2 regions of the Mesorhizobium sp. M0077 genome follow, and region 1 is predicted to be linked to the other one. Evidence: predicted binding sites of a transcription regulator. Region 1 holds the regulator's gene; the other holds the start of a gene.

Region 1 (7,499 bases):
TAATCCGACGAAATCCTACCGCTCCCGTGATCCGTTACTCATCCTGGGGGAGCTCGCTGAATGGCAGGGTCATACACCCGAACAATTGAAGGCAATGCACGATGGGCTTGCTCGCCTGAGGGCGGAGGGCCGAGATATGATTGAGGATTGAGCGTCCTTGGCGGGTCAATTCCGGCGCGGTGGACGCGACCGCACGGACTTTCGCGCTTTGCGCGTTCATGTAGCATAGGAGGTCTGGGGCGCAAGGGGCAGACCCGATGGCTGGACGTGGCCGGGGCACGAAGGAAGGCGAAGGCGCCGAGGCAAGCGTCAGCGAACGCTCGCTGTTTGCCGATAGTCCCTATGCCGAGCCGCTGCCCCTCGCGCTGCCTGAGCCGCATCCCGGCGTCGCTCCTGCGCTGCCCGGTCACGCGTTGCCGGCGCAAGTCACAGCGCCCGGATCTATCGCCCGTCTGCGCAGACGGCTTCGCCGTCCGTCATGGCCCGCGCTCCGCCGCAGCCTTGCCGTGGCCGCCAACACGGAGCTCGACCGGGGCGTCGCCTTCCTGCTGGTGCCGGTTTTCCTGGCGGCCGGCGTCATCATTTATTTCTCGCTGGCCGGCGAGCCCGGCTTTGCGCAGCCAATCGCCATTGTGGTGCTGGCGACATGTTGCGCTGTCGCCACGCGACCTCGGCCGAGGACGCATCTGTTCTGCATGGCCGCGATGCTGTGCGCGCTCGGCGTCGTCGCCGCCAAAGTCGAGACCTGGCGCGCCGGAACGCAGATGCTCGGCTCCGAGATCCAGACACGGCTGACCGGCCGCGTCGTCAGTCTCGAACAGATGGAGAGCGGGCGCATCAGGCTGACGCTTGACGTGGTTTCGACCGCTTACCCCAAGCTGCGCTACGCCCCGGAGCGGGTCAGGCTCTCGGCGCGGACCGTTCCCGCCGATATGACCGCCGGCTCCCTGATCACCGGCTATGCCAGGCTGTTGCCGCCGACCGGTCCGGTGCGGCCGGAGAGCTACGATTTCTCCTTCGACAGCTATTTCACCGGTATCGGCGGCAGCGGCTTCTTTCTCGGCAATCCGAAAACCATTGCTACGCAGGGACCGCCGCCGCTGACCGCGCGGCTTTCCTCGGCAATCGAGAACGCGCGCGAAAACATTGCCGACCATATCAGGGGCAAGATCGGCGGCGCCGAAGGCGAGATTGCCGCGGCGCTGATTGTCGGCGTGCGCGCCGGCATCCCGGACGAGGTCAACGAAGCGATGCGGCGCACCGGCATCTACCACATCATCTCCATCTCCGGCCTGCATATGGCGCTGGTTGCCGGCACCATCATGGCGTTGCTGCGCGGCGCCTTTGCGCTGTTTCCGGATTTCTCCTCGCGCCGGCCGGTGAAGAAATATGCAGCAGTGGCAGCACTCGTCTCCATCGCCGCCTATCTCGTCATTTCAGGCATCGTGGTGGCTGCCGAGCGCAGTTTCATCATGCTGGCGGTCATGCTTGTCGCCGTGCTGTTTGATCGCGCCGCACTCACCATGCGCAATCTGGCGATCTCCGCCATGGCCGTCATCCTGGTGTCGCCGCACGAGGTGGTCGGTCCCAGCTTCCAGATGTCGTTTGCCGCCACTGCCGCCCTTGTCGGCGCCTATGCCGGCTGGGCCGATTACCGCGCCGACAAGGTGAGAACGCCACCGGCAAAGCGCTCCTTCGTCGGCTTCCTGTCGCGAAAATTCGCGCTGGCCATGGGCGGCCTCGCCATGACCTCGATCATCGCCGGCAGTGCAACCTTGCTGTTCGCCATCTGGCATTTTCAGCGTGTGTCGCCGCTCAGCCTGATCGCCAATCTGGCCGTGATGCCGATTGTATCGTTGATCGTCATGCCGTTTGCCGTGCTCAGCGCGCTGGCGATGCCGTTCGGCGCCGACGGACCGTTCCTCTATGTGATGGGCAAAGGCCTGACGGCGATGATCGCCATATCGGCCTGGATTTCCGAGCGCTCGCCGGTCGATGCCGTCGGGTTGATTTCCATCCGCTCGGTGCTGCTGGTGACGGTCGCCCTCGTCATCGCCACCATGGCCACCACCTGGCTCAGGCTGGCGGCCGTGCCTTTCGCGCTGGCCGGCCTGTTGACGGTGCCGCAGGTGCTTACGCCCGACGTGCTCATATCCGAGGATGCGCATCTGGTGGCCATGCCGATCGGTGGCGGCGAACTCGCCCTCAACCGCGAACGCTCCAACGAATTCACCACGGACAATTGGAAACGGGCGCTGCGGGCCGAAACCATTATCCCACCTGAGATTTTCGAGGCAACAGATACGCGGTTCGATCTCGATCCGCTCGATCTGCCGCCCGGCTCGCCCTTCTATTGCACCGGCGATCTCTGTATCGCCCGGCACCCTTCCGGAGCCATTGTAGCGCTTGCGAAAGACCGCAAGACGGCGCGGCCGGCCTGTGCCTTCGCGAGCCTGATCGTCATCGATGACGCCACCGCCTACAATCCGTGCCGCGACCCGCTGGTCTTGGTCGTGACGAAGAAACAACTCGCCCGCGACGGCAGCGCCGCCGTCTTCTTCGATCCACAATCGGCAGCGATAGCGCCAACGATCCACTTCGCCGTCGACAAGCCTTATCGCCCCTGGCACGAGCAGCGCCGCTTCTCACGCGAAGCCCGAGGCCTGCCGCCCTACAAGCAGCGTGAAAAGTACAAACCTAAGCCGGCTCAGTAACGCCTGATCAGCCCCACCAGCTTGCCTTGCACCTTGACCCTGTCGGGGCCGAAGATGCGGGTTTCGTAGGCCGGGTTTGCGGCTTCCAGCGCGATCGAGGCGCCCTTGCGGCGGAAGCGTTTCAGGGTCGCTTCCTCGTCGTCGACCAACGCCACCACGATCTCGCCGGGGCTGGCAGTGTCGGCATTGCGGATGATGACCGTATCGCCGTCGAAAATGCCGGCTTCGATCATCGAATCGCCCTTGACCTCGAGCGCGTAGTGTTCGCCGCCCATGATCATGTCGGGCGGCACCGAGATCGAATGGGTCTGATGCTGGATGGCGTCGATCGGCACGCCGGCGGCGATGCGTCCCATCACCGGGATTGAAATCGAGGAAACGGCATCGTCATTGCCGGCAGACATCGAACGCGACGGCGAGCCCGGCTTGATCTGGCGGCCGAGACCGCCTTGGCCCATCCCGCCTTGTCCCTGGCCGCCTTGCCCTTGGCCGGCTTGACCAAGACTGCCCTGAATGACGCTCGGTGAAAACTTCCTCGCCGCGTTGAGGCCTGGCGCGATCGAGTCGGGTAGCCGCAGCACTTCCAGCGCGCGCGCCCGGTTCGGCAGCCGGCGAATGAAACCGCGCTCCTCAAGCGCTGTGATCAGTCGGTGGATGCCGGACTTGGAGGCGAGGTCGAGCGCTTCCTTCATCTCGTCGAAGGACGGCGGGATTCCGCTCTCCTTCAGGCGTTCATGGATGAACATCAGAAGCTCATGTTGTTTGCGCGTCAGCATCGCGGCCCCCAAGGGTTCTGAAACCAGAATCAGAAAAAACAAACCCAGAACAAACACTATCTGTTCCAGTTGTGTTCCGCAACCTTTTAAAGTTTAATGAATGTGTTGACGTTTTGTTCAGCGTAACGTTCGGCACCGCGAGCGGCGCTCGTAGTCGTTGGCCGGCAACGCGGTGAAACGAAGACAAAGTGCCCTGCGTCGTCGGCTATGATCGCCGCTTCCCTTTCGGACGGGGCTGCGCAGCATCCGCGCCGGGTTCGCTCTGGGCATAGACCTGCAGCGTGTAGCCGATGTGAGCGGTCATCAGAGTTTTCGCACGTTCGACGTCGCGATCGAGGGCCGCTTCCATCAGGGCGGTATGGTGTTCGATCGCCACGGCGTCGCGCAGGGCCGCCACGGCCTTCCGGTGTCCATCCGTGCGGCCGGCGGCGGCGCGCAGCGTCGGGGCCAGACCCAGAAAGCGGTGATGGCGATGCAATTGGTCGGAAATCGTTGCATTGAAGCGCAGCAGCCAGCTGGATGTCGCGGCACTGAGCAGCGCCGCATGGAAGGCATCGTGTTTTTCGTACCACCCGTCGACCGCATCATCCGATGGATCGTCGAGAACAGACCCGCACCGTGAGAGACGATAGTGGGCGGCAACGACCGCGTCTTCCCACTCACGGTCGCCCTTCTCGATCGATTCCACCAGCAGGGGCAGTTCGACCACCAGCCGCGCACGCGCCAAATCCTCGAGCTCCGCCCGAGAGACGGGAGCGACCGCAAACCCGCGGTTGCTGATGGCGGTCACAAGCCGTTCCGCCTCCAGCCGCGACAGCGCCTCGCGCAACGGCGTCCAGCCGATGCCGTAGGTGTTGCGCAGCGTGCTCAGCTTCAACGGCGCGGCAGGCGCCAGCCGGGTCGCAAGAATATCGCGCCTGAGCAGGCGATAGGCCACTTCCGTCTTCGAGGTCTGCTCGTCATCCAGCATCGTGATCCATCAGACATAAACGCTCGGCGGATCATTATATATCAAAGCCTTTCAATGGGTGAATTATATATAATGTTTGACAGCTCAAGGGCGACCACTCAAGATCGCCGGCATGTTTGGGCGGCAGGCTCCGCCGCGCGCGTTTGTCCATGGAGGGGCGCCGGATCATGAGCACGACACCCGATCTCGCTACAATCGAAGCAATGGATGCCGCCGATCCGCTGCGCTCCATGCGTGAACGCTTTGTCTTGCCGCAAGGCGTGATTTATCTCGACGGCAATTCGCTGGGTGCCGCGTCACCAGCCGTCTTCAGCGAATTGCAACAGGCCGCCACGCAGGAATGGGCGCACGACCTCATTCGCGCCTGGAACACGGCTGGCTGGTTCAACATGCCGGTGGAACTGGGAGATCAGCTCGGACGACTGATCGGCGCGGCTGACGGGCAGACGGTGGTCTGCGACACAACCTCGATCAACATCTACAAGCTGCTGCACGCCGCGCTCGGCATGCGGCCGAATCGGTCGGTCATCGTTGCCGAGGGCGACAGTTTCCCGACCGACCTCTACATGGCCGAAGGCGTCGCCTCGACCCGGCCGGGAACGCGGCTGCGGCTGGAGGGCGTCGACGCGGCCGCAATCGAGGATCTGATCGACGACAGCGTTGCCGTCATCCTGGTCAACCACGTCAACTACAAATCCGGCCAGTTGCGCGACATGGCGGCGCTGACGCGCAAGGCACATGACGCCGGCGCGCTGATCATCTGGGATCTCTGCCACACCGCCGGTGCCTTGCCGGTCGAACTCGACCGTGCCAATGCCGATTTCGCTGTCGGCTGCACCTACAAATACCTCAATGGCGGCCCGGGCTCGCCGGCCTTCATCTACGCGGCCGAGCGCCACCATGGTGACATCAGGCAGCCGCTCAGCGGCTGGTGGGGCCATGCGCGGCCGTTTGCCTTCGAGCAGGGCTTTGCCGTTGGGAGCGGGATCCGCCGCTTCCTGTGCGGAACGCAGCCGGTGCTGTCGATGCGGGCGCTCAAAGGCGCGCTCGATATCTGGAACGACGTCGACATGGCGGCGGTGCGCAGAAAAAGCATCGCGCTGACCGACCTGTTTATCCAGCTCGTCGAAGCCAGATGCGGCGCCTACGGGCTTGAACTGGAAAGTCCTCGCGACGGCAGCCAGCGCGGCAGCCAGGTGTCGTTCCTCCACCCGCATGGCTACCAGGTGATGCGGGCGCTGATCGAGCGCGGCGTGATCGGCGATTTTCGGGCGCCGTCGACCATCCGTTTCGGCTTCACGCCGCTCTATGTCGGTTATGGCGATGTCTGGCAGGCGGTCGAAGCGCTGGAGGATATTTTGCGCACCGGCGCCTGGCAGGACGCCCGCTTCGCGGTGAAGACCGCGGTTACCTGAGAAACTAGAGCAATTTCAGGAAAAGTGTGAAGCGGTTTTCCGTCCGAAATTGCGTCAATCAAAGAGCTAGAGCATTTCGCCGTTTCCGTTAAACGGTGAAATGCTCTAGAGCCGGGTGCGGACCGTCCAGAGCTCCGGAAACAGCACGACCTCCAGCATCTTCTTCAGATAGGAGGCGCCTGAGGTGCCGCCCGTGCCGCGCTTCAAGCCGATGATGCGCTCGACCGTGGTGACGTGGTTGAAGCGCCAGCGGCGGAAATAATCCTCGAAGTCGACCAGCTTCTCGGCCAGTTCGTAGAGCATCCAGTAGCGCTGCGGGTCGCGGTAGACGGTTTGCCAGGCAGCCAGCACTTCTTCGTTCTCGACGCGCGTCTCGCGCCAGTCCGTGCGACTGGCGTCGGCGCCGATGTCGAAGCCATTGCGCGCCAAAAGCAGAAGCGCCTCGTCATAGAGCGACGGCGTGGCCAGGATGGCTTCCAGCCTGTCCGTAAGGTCGGGCCGGTGCTTGTGCGGCCCGAGCATGGCAAGGTTGCGGTTGCCGGCCATGAACTCGATAGCGCGGTACTGCCACGACTGGAAGCCCGAGGATTGGCCGAGCGCGTCGCGAAACTCGGTGTATTCGCTTGGCGTCATCGTGCGCAGCACGTCCCAGGCATTGTTGAGCTGCTCGAAGATGCGCGCGACGCGAGACAGCATCTTGAAGCTCGGTTCGAGGCGGTCGGCGCGGATAGAGCGGATCGCGGCGCCGATCTCGTGCAAAGCGAGCTTCATCCACAATTCCGATGTCTGATGCTGGATGATGAACAGCATCTCGTCATGGGCCGAAGACAGCGGCGCCTGCGCATCGAGCACCTTGTCCAGCTGCAGATAGTCGCTGTAGGACATCCGCTCCTTGAACGACATCTGCGCGCCATCGGACGCCGGATCGTGCGGCTTAATCAATTGCTCTTCTCCGCGCGCAACCGGAATCGCTGGATCTTGCCGGTCTGGGTTTTGGGCAAGGCGTCGATGAACTTCACCGAACGCGGATATTTGTAGGGCGCGATCGTTGCCTTGACGTGGTCCTGCAGGCGTTTGACGGTCAATGCGTCCGGCGAAACACCTTGCACAAGCACGATATGCGCCTCGACGATCTGGCCGCGTTCACCGTCGTCGGCGCCGGTCACCGCGCATTCGGCGACGTCGGGATGCGAGAGCAGCGCCGCTTCGACCTCGGGGCCGGCGATGTTGTAGCCGGCGCTGACGATCATGTCGTCGGAACGCGCGGCGAAGTGGAAGAAGCCATCCTCGTCCTGCGTGAACGTATCGCCGGTGAGATTCCAGCCGTCGCGGACATAGTCCTTTTGCCTGGCATCGGCCATGTAGCGGCAGCCGGTCGGGCCGCGCACCGCCAGCCGGCCAGTAGAGCCGCGCGGCAACTCCCGCATCTCGTCATCGACGATGCGTGCCTGATAGCCGCCGACGGGTTTGCCGGTGGAGGCCGGCTTCATGTCGTCGAAGCGGTTGGAGATGAAGATATGCAGCATCTCGGTGGCGCCGATCCCATCGAGGATCGGCTTGCCGGTCTTCTCAGTCCATTCCTCGAAGACAGGCGCCGGCAGCGTCTCGCCCGCCGAAACCGCGA
Region 2 (7,499 bases), on a different contig from region 1:
ATGGCGGCGTCGGCATCGCCACCAGCATCGTCAACTATCTCGTCTACTGCGCCATCCTGTTTGCGCTGCCGGCGCTGCCGCCGCTGGCGGCACTTGCCGTCGCCTCGCTGGTCGCCATGGCGCTGTCCTTCCTCGGTTACTCCCGGCTGGTCTTCGACCGTTAAAGGTCTGGGCCAAGCAAGCGCGATTGGCAGAAGCCGCCAAGTTCCGTATATCGGCGACAGAGCCTGCTGGAGACCGGAAGATGCCCCTGAAAATCGCCGTCCAGATGGACCATGTCTCCACCGTCTCGATCGCCGGCGACACGTCGTTTGCGCTGTCGCTGGAGGCGCAGCGGCGCGGGCACCAATTGTTCCACTATACGCCGGACCGGCTGTCGATGCTGGGCGGCAAGGTGTTTGCCCGCATCGAGGAGATGAAGCTCCGCGACGAAAAGGGCAATCATTTTTCGCTGGGCGACAAGGTGCGCACCGACCTGTCGGAGATGGATGTGATCCTGCTGCGCCAGGATCCGCCCTTCGACATGAACTACATCACCACGACGCATATTCTGGAGCGCATCCACCCGAAGACACTGGTCGTCAACGACCCGGCCTGGGTGCGCAACAGTCCGGAAAAGATCTTCGTCACCGAATTCCCCGATCTGATGCCCGAAACGCTGATCACCAAGGATCCCCAGGAGGTCGCCGCCTTCCGCAAGGAGTTCGGCGACATCATCGTCAAGCCGCTCTATGGCAATGGCGGCGCCGGCATCTTCCATCTCAAGGAAGACGATCGCAACCTCGCCTCACTGCTCGAAATGTTCGCCCAGCTGTCACGCGAGCCGTATATCGTCCAGCGCTATCTGAAGGATGTGCGCAAGGGCGACAAGCGCATCATCCTGATCGACGGCGAGGCGGTCGGCGCCATCAACCGCGTGCCGGCCGACCACGATTCTCGCTCCAACATGCATGTCGGCGGCCGCGCCGAAAAGACCGAGCTGACGGAGCGCGAACGCGAGATTTGCGCCCGCATCGGCCCGTCGCTGAAAGAGCGCGGCTTCATCCTGGTCGGCATCGACGTGATCGGCGACTACATGACCGAGATCAACGTGACCTCGCCAACCGGCGTGCGCGAAGTGCAACGCTTTGGTGGCGCGGATATCGCCAGCCTGTTCTGGGACGCGGTGGAGGAAATGCGGCGCAATTCGGCCGCGTAGTGTGCGTTGCTACGGAGGACTTTGGTGGGTCCAGAGAGCATCGAAGGATGCTCTTTATCGGGTAAGACTGCCGAGCAAGCGGCTCATCAAATCAAACTATGTCCCGGAAGCGCCGAGGCCTCAGTTTCGGAGGAAGGAGACCGATAAGTCTGGTCTGCAATTTTCGCTGTGGTGTTGCCCAGTCTTTCAGCAGAAAACCCGCATCGGCGTTCTTTTCCAGCAATGCAAAAGCCGCAGACAGTCCGATCAGGTCGACCAAGGTCCTGCGCATTGAGTGGCGGGAGATTAAATGCTCCAGTCCCGGCGCCACTTCGCACCAACGATTGGCCAGTGCCCGCCGTATCGCTATTTCAGTATCAGGCGACATCCTGCCGAGGCCAACTCCGGTACCCAGGATGCGCCCGTCCGCCCAGCCATTGCCGCCGTGAAGCCGATAACTGCCAAGAGCCCGCCCAATCCTCACGGTTCCGCCGATCATATGGGCGGCACGAGCCATATAACCATCGGCACATATCTTTATTTCGTCCGGATCGGATGGACGCATGATTTCAAGCGGAGCTCGACGAAACATCATCCCCGATGTGGTTGACCAAAACCAACCCACGGTACCCCGATCAATAAATAATAATGTCGGGTCAGCTTCGGTGTCGACATGCAGGTAGCCGCTCATTTTCGGCATCGATCGCGGGTCATTCAGGTGGAATACGGGATGACCGCCCGCAAGCAGGTTGCCGGCCGTATCTATCACCACCTCATCGGAGCTCGACATTGCCGCGATACGGGTTTGGCTGAGATGCGCTCTCACATGGCATTCTATGAAGTCAGGATGCCAAGCATCGTCACCGTCAAGAAAGGAGATCAGGGGCCCGGCTGTCGCGTCAAGCCCGGTCATCATTGCTGTCAACTGCCCGCCATTTTGCAGTCGGGGCAGAAAGCGGAAACGACTGTCGCCAAGCTGGGACAGACACTCTTCAATCCTTCGGCGGGAACCGTCGGTCGAAAAATCATCGACCACCACGCATTCGAACGCAGTGTATGTCTGCGCCGCTACGGATCGGATCGCAGTGTCGATGAATGCCTCTTGATTGAAACAGCCTACGCAAACGGATACGGTTGGTAGCGCGATGTGAGAACCAGCTCCGCTTGGGACGATGTTTTCTTTCAAGAGGCGCTTCTCCGTACACCAGATTTGATCGCCTGAGATATTCCGTCGATCAAATGGCGGTGTTTCTTTGCCAAATTTCTCTCTATCGAAGCGAGTTTTCTCCGCACTCAAGATCGCAATTGCCGCATGTTGACCCTACAGCACGGGTATCGCCCTCCTACCAAATTCGAGATTGTCAGAGCCATGCTGCGTCATGGCCACAAAGTCAGAAAGGGGCACCCTTCCGCGAAGTCGCAACCTGCTCTTCAGGCCAGTTTGCTGTCTGACGATCCGTTCATATCCTATTCGGGAATGTCCGGTACGCCGCTCGGATTAGCAAGTCATATGCCTTTCCTTCCACGCGGCCACCGCGCCTGGTTTCTCATCTCGCCAACCTGGTCCATCGAAAACAGTGCTAGCGTCAAAACCATCCGGACCTATGCCGTTCTGCATAGACTCAAGAACCCCCGTCACTCGCTAATCTTCCTATCCAACACTCAGGCCGAGGCTGATCTGTTGAATCAGTCCGGCGAGGCCGCCGTCCTGCACAACAAGACGTCGACAACCTCCGAACACATATTCAGGCCTCTCGATGACGTCCCTGTAGAATTTGATGCAATCTACAATGCGCAGCTGGCTCCGTGGAAGCGCCATGACTTGTCGCTTGGCATCCAGCGTTGCGCATTTGTCTTCTATCGAGATTCAAGCGGATCCTCCACGACGGAGTCGGAAAGAGCGCGAATAAATCGGCATAGGGAGCTCGCGCCGCATCACGTCTTTATCAACGAGTTTGACGGCACCGGCAAGCCTGTCCGATTGGCACCGGCTCAGGTGAACACGCATCTAAATCGTGCAGCCGTGGGAATCTGTCTCTCTCACCTGGAAGGACCAATGTTCGCCAGCACGGAATATCTTCTCGCGGGGCTTCCAGTGGTCACGACGCCGAACCATGGCGGCCGAGACCTTTATCTGGATGACGACTATTCGCTCACAGTTCCACCCGATCCTCGATCCATCGCGGAGGCTGTCTTAGCGCTGAAGGAGCGACGAATTCCCCGGGATTACATTCGTTCGCAAACTTTGAAACGAATCGAACGAGACCGCGGGCGGTTCATAGACCTTGTAAACGAGATTTTTCTGGAGAGCGGCTCTTCGCGCCGGATCGCCCTGCCTTGGCCTTTCAGATATCCTGTCATGGAGTGGCTTCCACCGCAGGTCGCGATCGATCGATCGCTTTCAGGTTCGGTCGATGCCTTCATCACCGCTTAGAAGCAACACCCTCAGATCGCCGAAGGGCCTAGTCGCCCTTGTTAAACGCGGTCGAGGAGGCGGAGCAGCCGTTCCATTTTGCTTGGCCATCTTCCTTTTTTGCAACCGGCACAGCGCGCTGCAGCCACCACGAATGCATGTTCCTGTAATGTTCTTGCCTTGGCCTGAAATCTATGGTTGTCTTGTCCTGACGTCGCTCGCGGTCTGAACCACAAGGCCGAGGCGAGCCGATATCCGGGGGCAGAGCAAGATGGTGGCGCGGGTTCGCACGGTTGCTTTCCAGGGCATCGAGGCCGTGCCGGTCGATGTCCAGGTGATGATCGCGCCGGGCAAGGTCGGCATGCAGATTGTCGGCCTGGCCGACAAGGCGGTGGCCGAAAGCCGCGAGCGGGTGCAGGCGGCGCTGCACGCGTCGGGGCTGTCGATGCCGTCGAAGAAGGTGACGGTCAACCTGGCGCCTGCCGATCTGCCCAAGGAAGGCAGCCATTACGACCTGCCGATCGCGCTCGGCCTGATGGCGGCACTCGGCGCCATTCCGGGCGATATGCTGGCGTCTTATGTCGTGCTGGGCGAATTGTCGCTCGACGGCACCATTGCCGCGGTTGCCGGTGCGCTGCCGGCGGCGATCGGCGCCAATGCCGAGGGAAAAGGCCTGATCTGCCCGTTCGGTTGCGGGCCGGAAGCGGCCTGGGCGGGCAAGGATTTCGACATATTGGCGCCACGCAGCCTGATTGCCATCGCCAATCATTTTCGCGGCACGCAGGTGCTGTCGCGGCCCGAGCCCGGCATCCATGTCTCGGCGCGCGACCTGCCCGACCTCTGCGACATCAAGGGCCAGGAAAGCGCCAAGCGGGCGCTGGAAGTGGCGGCGGCCGGCGGCCACAATCTGTTGATGGTCGGGCCTCCCGGCTCGGGAAAATCGATGCTGGCGCAGAGGCTGCCCTCAATTCTGCCGCCACTGGCGCCCAAGGAACTTCTTGAAGTCTCGATGATCGCCTCGGTGGCCGGCGAACTCGGCGAAGGCAAATTGACCGACCGACGGCCGTTCCGCGCCCCGCACCATTCGGCCTCGATGGCGGCGATGGTCGGCGGCGGCATAAGGGCACGGCCGGGCGAAGTATCGCTTGCCCATAACGGCGTGCTGTTCCTCGACGAGTTTCCCGAATTCACGCCGCAGACCTTGGATGCGCTGCGCCAGCCGCTGGAGACCGGCGACTGCATGATCGCGCGCGCCAACCACCGCGTCACCTATCCAGCGCGCATCCAGCTGGTAGCGGCGATGAACCCGTGCCGTTGCGGCATGGCCGGCGAGCCCGGCTATCGCTGCCTGCGCGGCGAACGCTGCCGCACCGACTACCAGGCGCGCATCTCAGGCCCGCTGCTCGACCGCATCGACCTCAGGATCGAGGTACCGGCTGTCTCGGCCGCCGACCTGATCCGGCCCGACCGGGCGGAGAAGAGCGCGGCGGTCGCCCAGCGCGTGGCGCGCGCCCGCACCATCCAGCGCGAGCGGTTCGAGCGGCTGGGCGTCACCAGCGCCACCACCAACGCCCATTGCTCGCCTTCTGTCATCGAGGACATCGCCGCGCCGGACGCAGCCGGCCTGTCGCTGCTGAAAGACGCCAGCGAGAAACTCGGCTTTTCTGCGCGCGCCTATCACCGCGTGCTTAAAGTGGCGCGCACACTGGCCGACCTCGACGCCAGCGAGGCCGTCGGCCGCATCCACCTGGCCGAGGCGATTTCCTACCGCATGATGTCGGAGCGGGTAGCGCAGGCGGCGTGACGAAGCCTAGCCTGCTTTGTCGGGATGGCTAGCTGTCCGCCCGGACCGATATCAAGAACCGATGATGTCTGGCTTTGCTAAAAGTCAGAACTTGTAGGCGAAGGCTGCGCGAACGACGCTGAAATTCGTCTTCACGTTGTAAGGATCGACGGGATCGAACCCGAAATCCTTCTTGCCGAGGTCGACGTATAGATATTCCGCGCGAACGGTCCAATTGTTGTTGAAAGCATATTCCGCACCGCCGCCGACCGCATATCCGGTCTGAAGCTTGGTTTCGGTTTCGTTGAAGACATGTTCGTCGATCTTGACATTGCCTACGGCAAGGCCAGCGGTGACATAGGGCAGAAACTGATCGAATGCGTAGCCGACGCGACCCCGGATCGTCCCGTAGGCATCCAGACTTGCACGCGCAAAAAGACCGCCGTCGTCGAATTCCTGCTTGAAGCCCAGATAATTTATGTCGCCTTCGATACCGAAAACCCACGGGCCGGATTGATAGTTGGCACCGACCAGGACACCGCCGGTGAAGTCGCTGATGTCGGCCGATCCAGTGATGCCTATGAAGTTGCCGTCGATATTGCCAAAGGCGCCACCCGCATTCGCGCCGATGTAAAAGCCGGTCCATGAATAGGTGGAGGCTACCGGTTCAACGAAATCCGCTGCATTGGCCCCGGTCACAGTCATGCCCGCAACCAGCAAAATTCCTGCAAAAAGCCGCATGGATGTCCCCGACCCGACCATCAATTGATCAATGTCTTAGCAATACACCCAAATCCTTGCGAAACCTGTGTCAAAACAGTCACGCTGCAGGCTAAATTAGTGATTGCAGGCAATGGAGGCAGCGTCTTCCCACGAGTGCGGTCGCGAAGCTGCGCAGCCTCAGCCGACGCCTTTCCGCCGCAGGATCAGGCCCGCTCTTTCGCCTTCAGCTCCAGCCGCCGTGCGTGCAGCACCGGTTCCGTATAGCCATTCGGCTGTTCGCGGCCTCTAAACACCAGGTCGCAGGCGGCGTGGAAGGCGATGGAATTGTCGAAATCGGTGGCCATCGGGCGGTAGAGCGGGTCGCCGGCGTTCTGCAGGTCGACGATCGCCGCCATGCGCCGCAGCGAATCCATCACCTGGATCTGCGAGCACACCTTGTGGTGCAGCCAGTTGGCGATGTGCTGCGAGGAGATCCGCAGCGTGGCGCGGTCTTCCATCAGGCCGACATCGTTGATGTCGGGCACTTTCGAGCAGCCGACGCCCTGGTCGATCCAGCGCACGACATAGCCAAGAATACCTTGCGCATTATTGTCGAGTTCGCGCTGGATCTCGTCGGGGGTCCAGTTCGGCCGCACCGCCACCGGCACCGACAATATATCATCGAGCTTCGCCTTCGGCCGGCTCTTGAGCGCCGCCTGGACGGCATGGACATCGACCTTGTGATAGTGCGTGGCGTGCAACGTCGCCGCCGTCGGCGACGGCACCCAGGCGGTGCTGGCGCCGGCCTTGGGATGCGCGATCTTCTGTTCCAGCATCGCCGCCATCAGATCGGGCATCGCCCACATGCCCTTGCCGATCTGGGCATGGCCGGCCAGCCCGCATTCGAGCCCGGCGTCGACATTCCACGCCTCATAGGCGGAAATCCAGGCGGCCTGCTTCATGTCGCCCTTGCGGATCATCGGGCCGGCTTCCATCGAGGTGTGGATCTCGTCGCCGGTGCGGTCGAGGAAGCCGGTGTTGATGAACACGACGCGTTCCCTGGCGGCGCGGATCGCCTCCTTGAGGTTGACGGTGGTGCGCCGCTCCTCGTCCATGATGCCCATCTTGATGGTGTTTTTGGCCATACCGAGCAGCGCTTCGACGCGGTCGAAAATCTCGACTGCGAAGGCGACTTCCTCCGGCCCATGCATCTTCGGCTTCACCACGTACATCGAGCCCGCGCGGGAGTTCATCCGCCGCCCTTTGGCGCCGACATCGTGCAGCGCGATCAGCGCCGTCAGCGCCGCATCCATGATGCCTTCCGGCACCTCGTTGCCATCGCGGTCGAGGATGGCCGGATTGGTCATCAGGTGGCCGACGTTTCTCACCAGCATCAGCGAGCGGCCGGGCAAGCTCAGCGCGCC

What was found. Region 1 encodes LexA, which represses DNA repair genes until DNA is damaged. Its sites were predicted from a motif close to TGTTCNNNNTGTGTTCNG; they were not measured.
Region 2: NKJ57_RS11470 (YifB family Mg chelatase-like AAA ATPase) is a predicted target of LexA. The motif match lies at 3,750-3,767, and genes of this name have one in related genera.

What each region holds. Positions count from the first base shown of each region.
Region 1 covers NZ_JAMYUL010000002.1:22,019-29,517, reverse strand. The annotation lists gene arr (NAD(+)--rifampin ADP-ribosyltransferase) at 1-151, shown strand, start outside; gene NKJ57_RS04285 (ComEC/Rec2 family competence protein) at 258-2,714, shown strand; gene lexA (transcriptional repressor LexA) at 2,708-3,490, opposite strand; gene NKJ57_RS04275 (GntR family transcriptional regulator) at 3,696-4,460, opposite strand; gene kynU (kynureninase) at 4,628-5,875, shown strand; gene kynA (tryptophan 2,3-dioxygenase) at 5,981-6,817, opposite strand; gene NKJ57_RS04260 (AMP-binding protein) at 6,814-7,499, opposite strand, start outside.
Region 2 covers NZ_JAMYUL010000004.1:337,010-344,508, forward strand. The annotation lists gene NKJ57_RS11450 (GtrA family protein) at 1-164, shown strand, start outside; gene gshB (glutathione synthase) at 245-1,198, shown strand; gene NKJ57_RS11460 (glycosyltransferase family 2 protein) at 1,290-2,474, opposite strand; gene NKJ57_RS11465 (glycosyltransferase) at 2,547-3,611, shown strand; gene NKJ57_RS11470 (YifB family Mg chelatase-like AAA ATPase) at 3,862-5,394, shown strand; gene NKJ57_RS11475 (outer membrane protein) at 5,479-6,114, opposite strand; gene NKJ57_RS11480 (malate synthase G) at 6,300-7,499, opposite strand, start outside.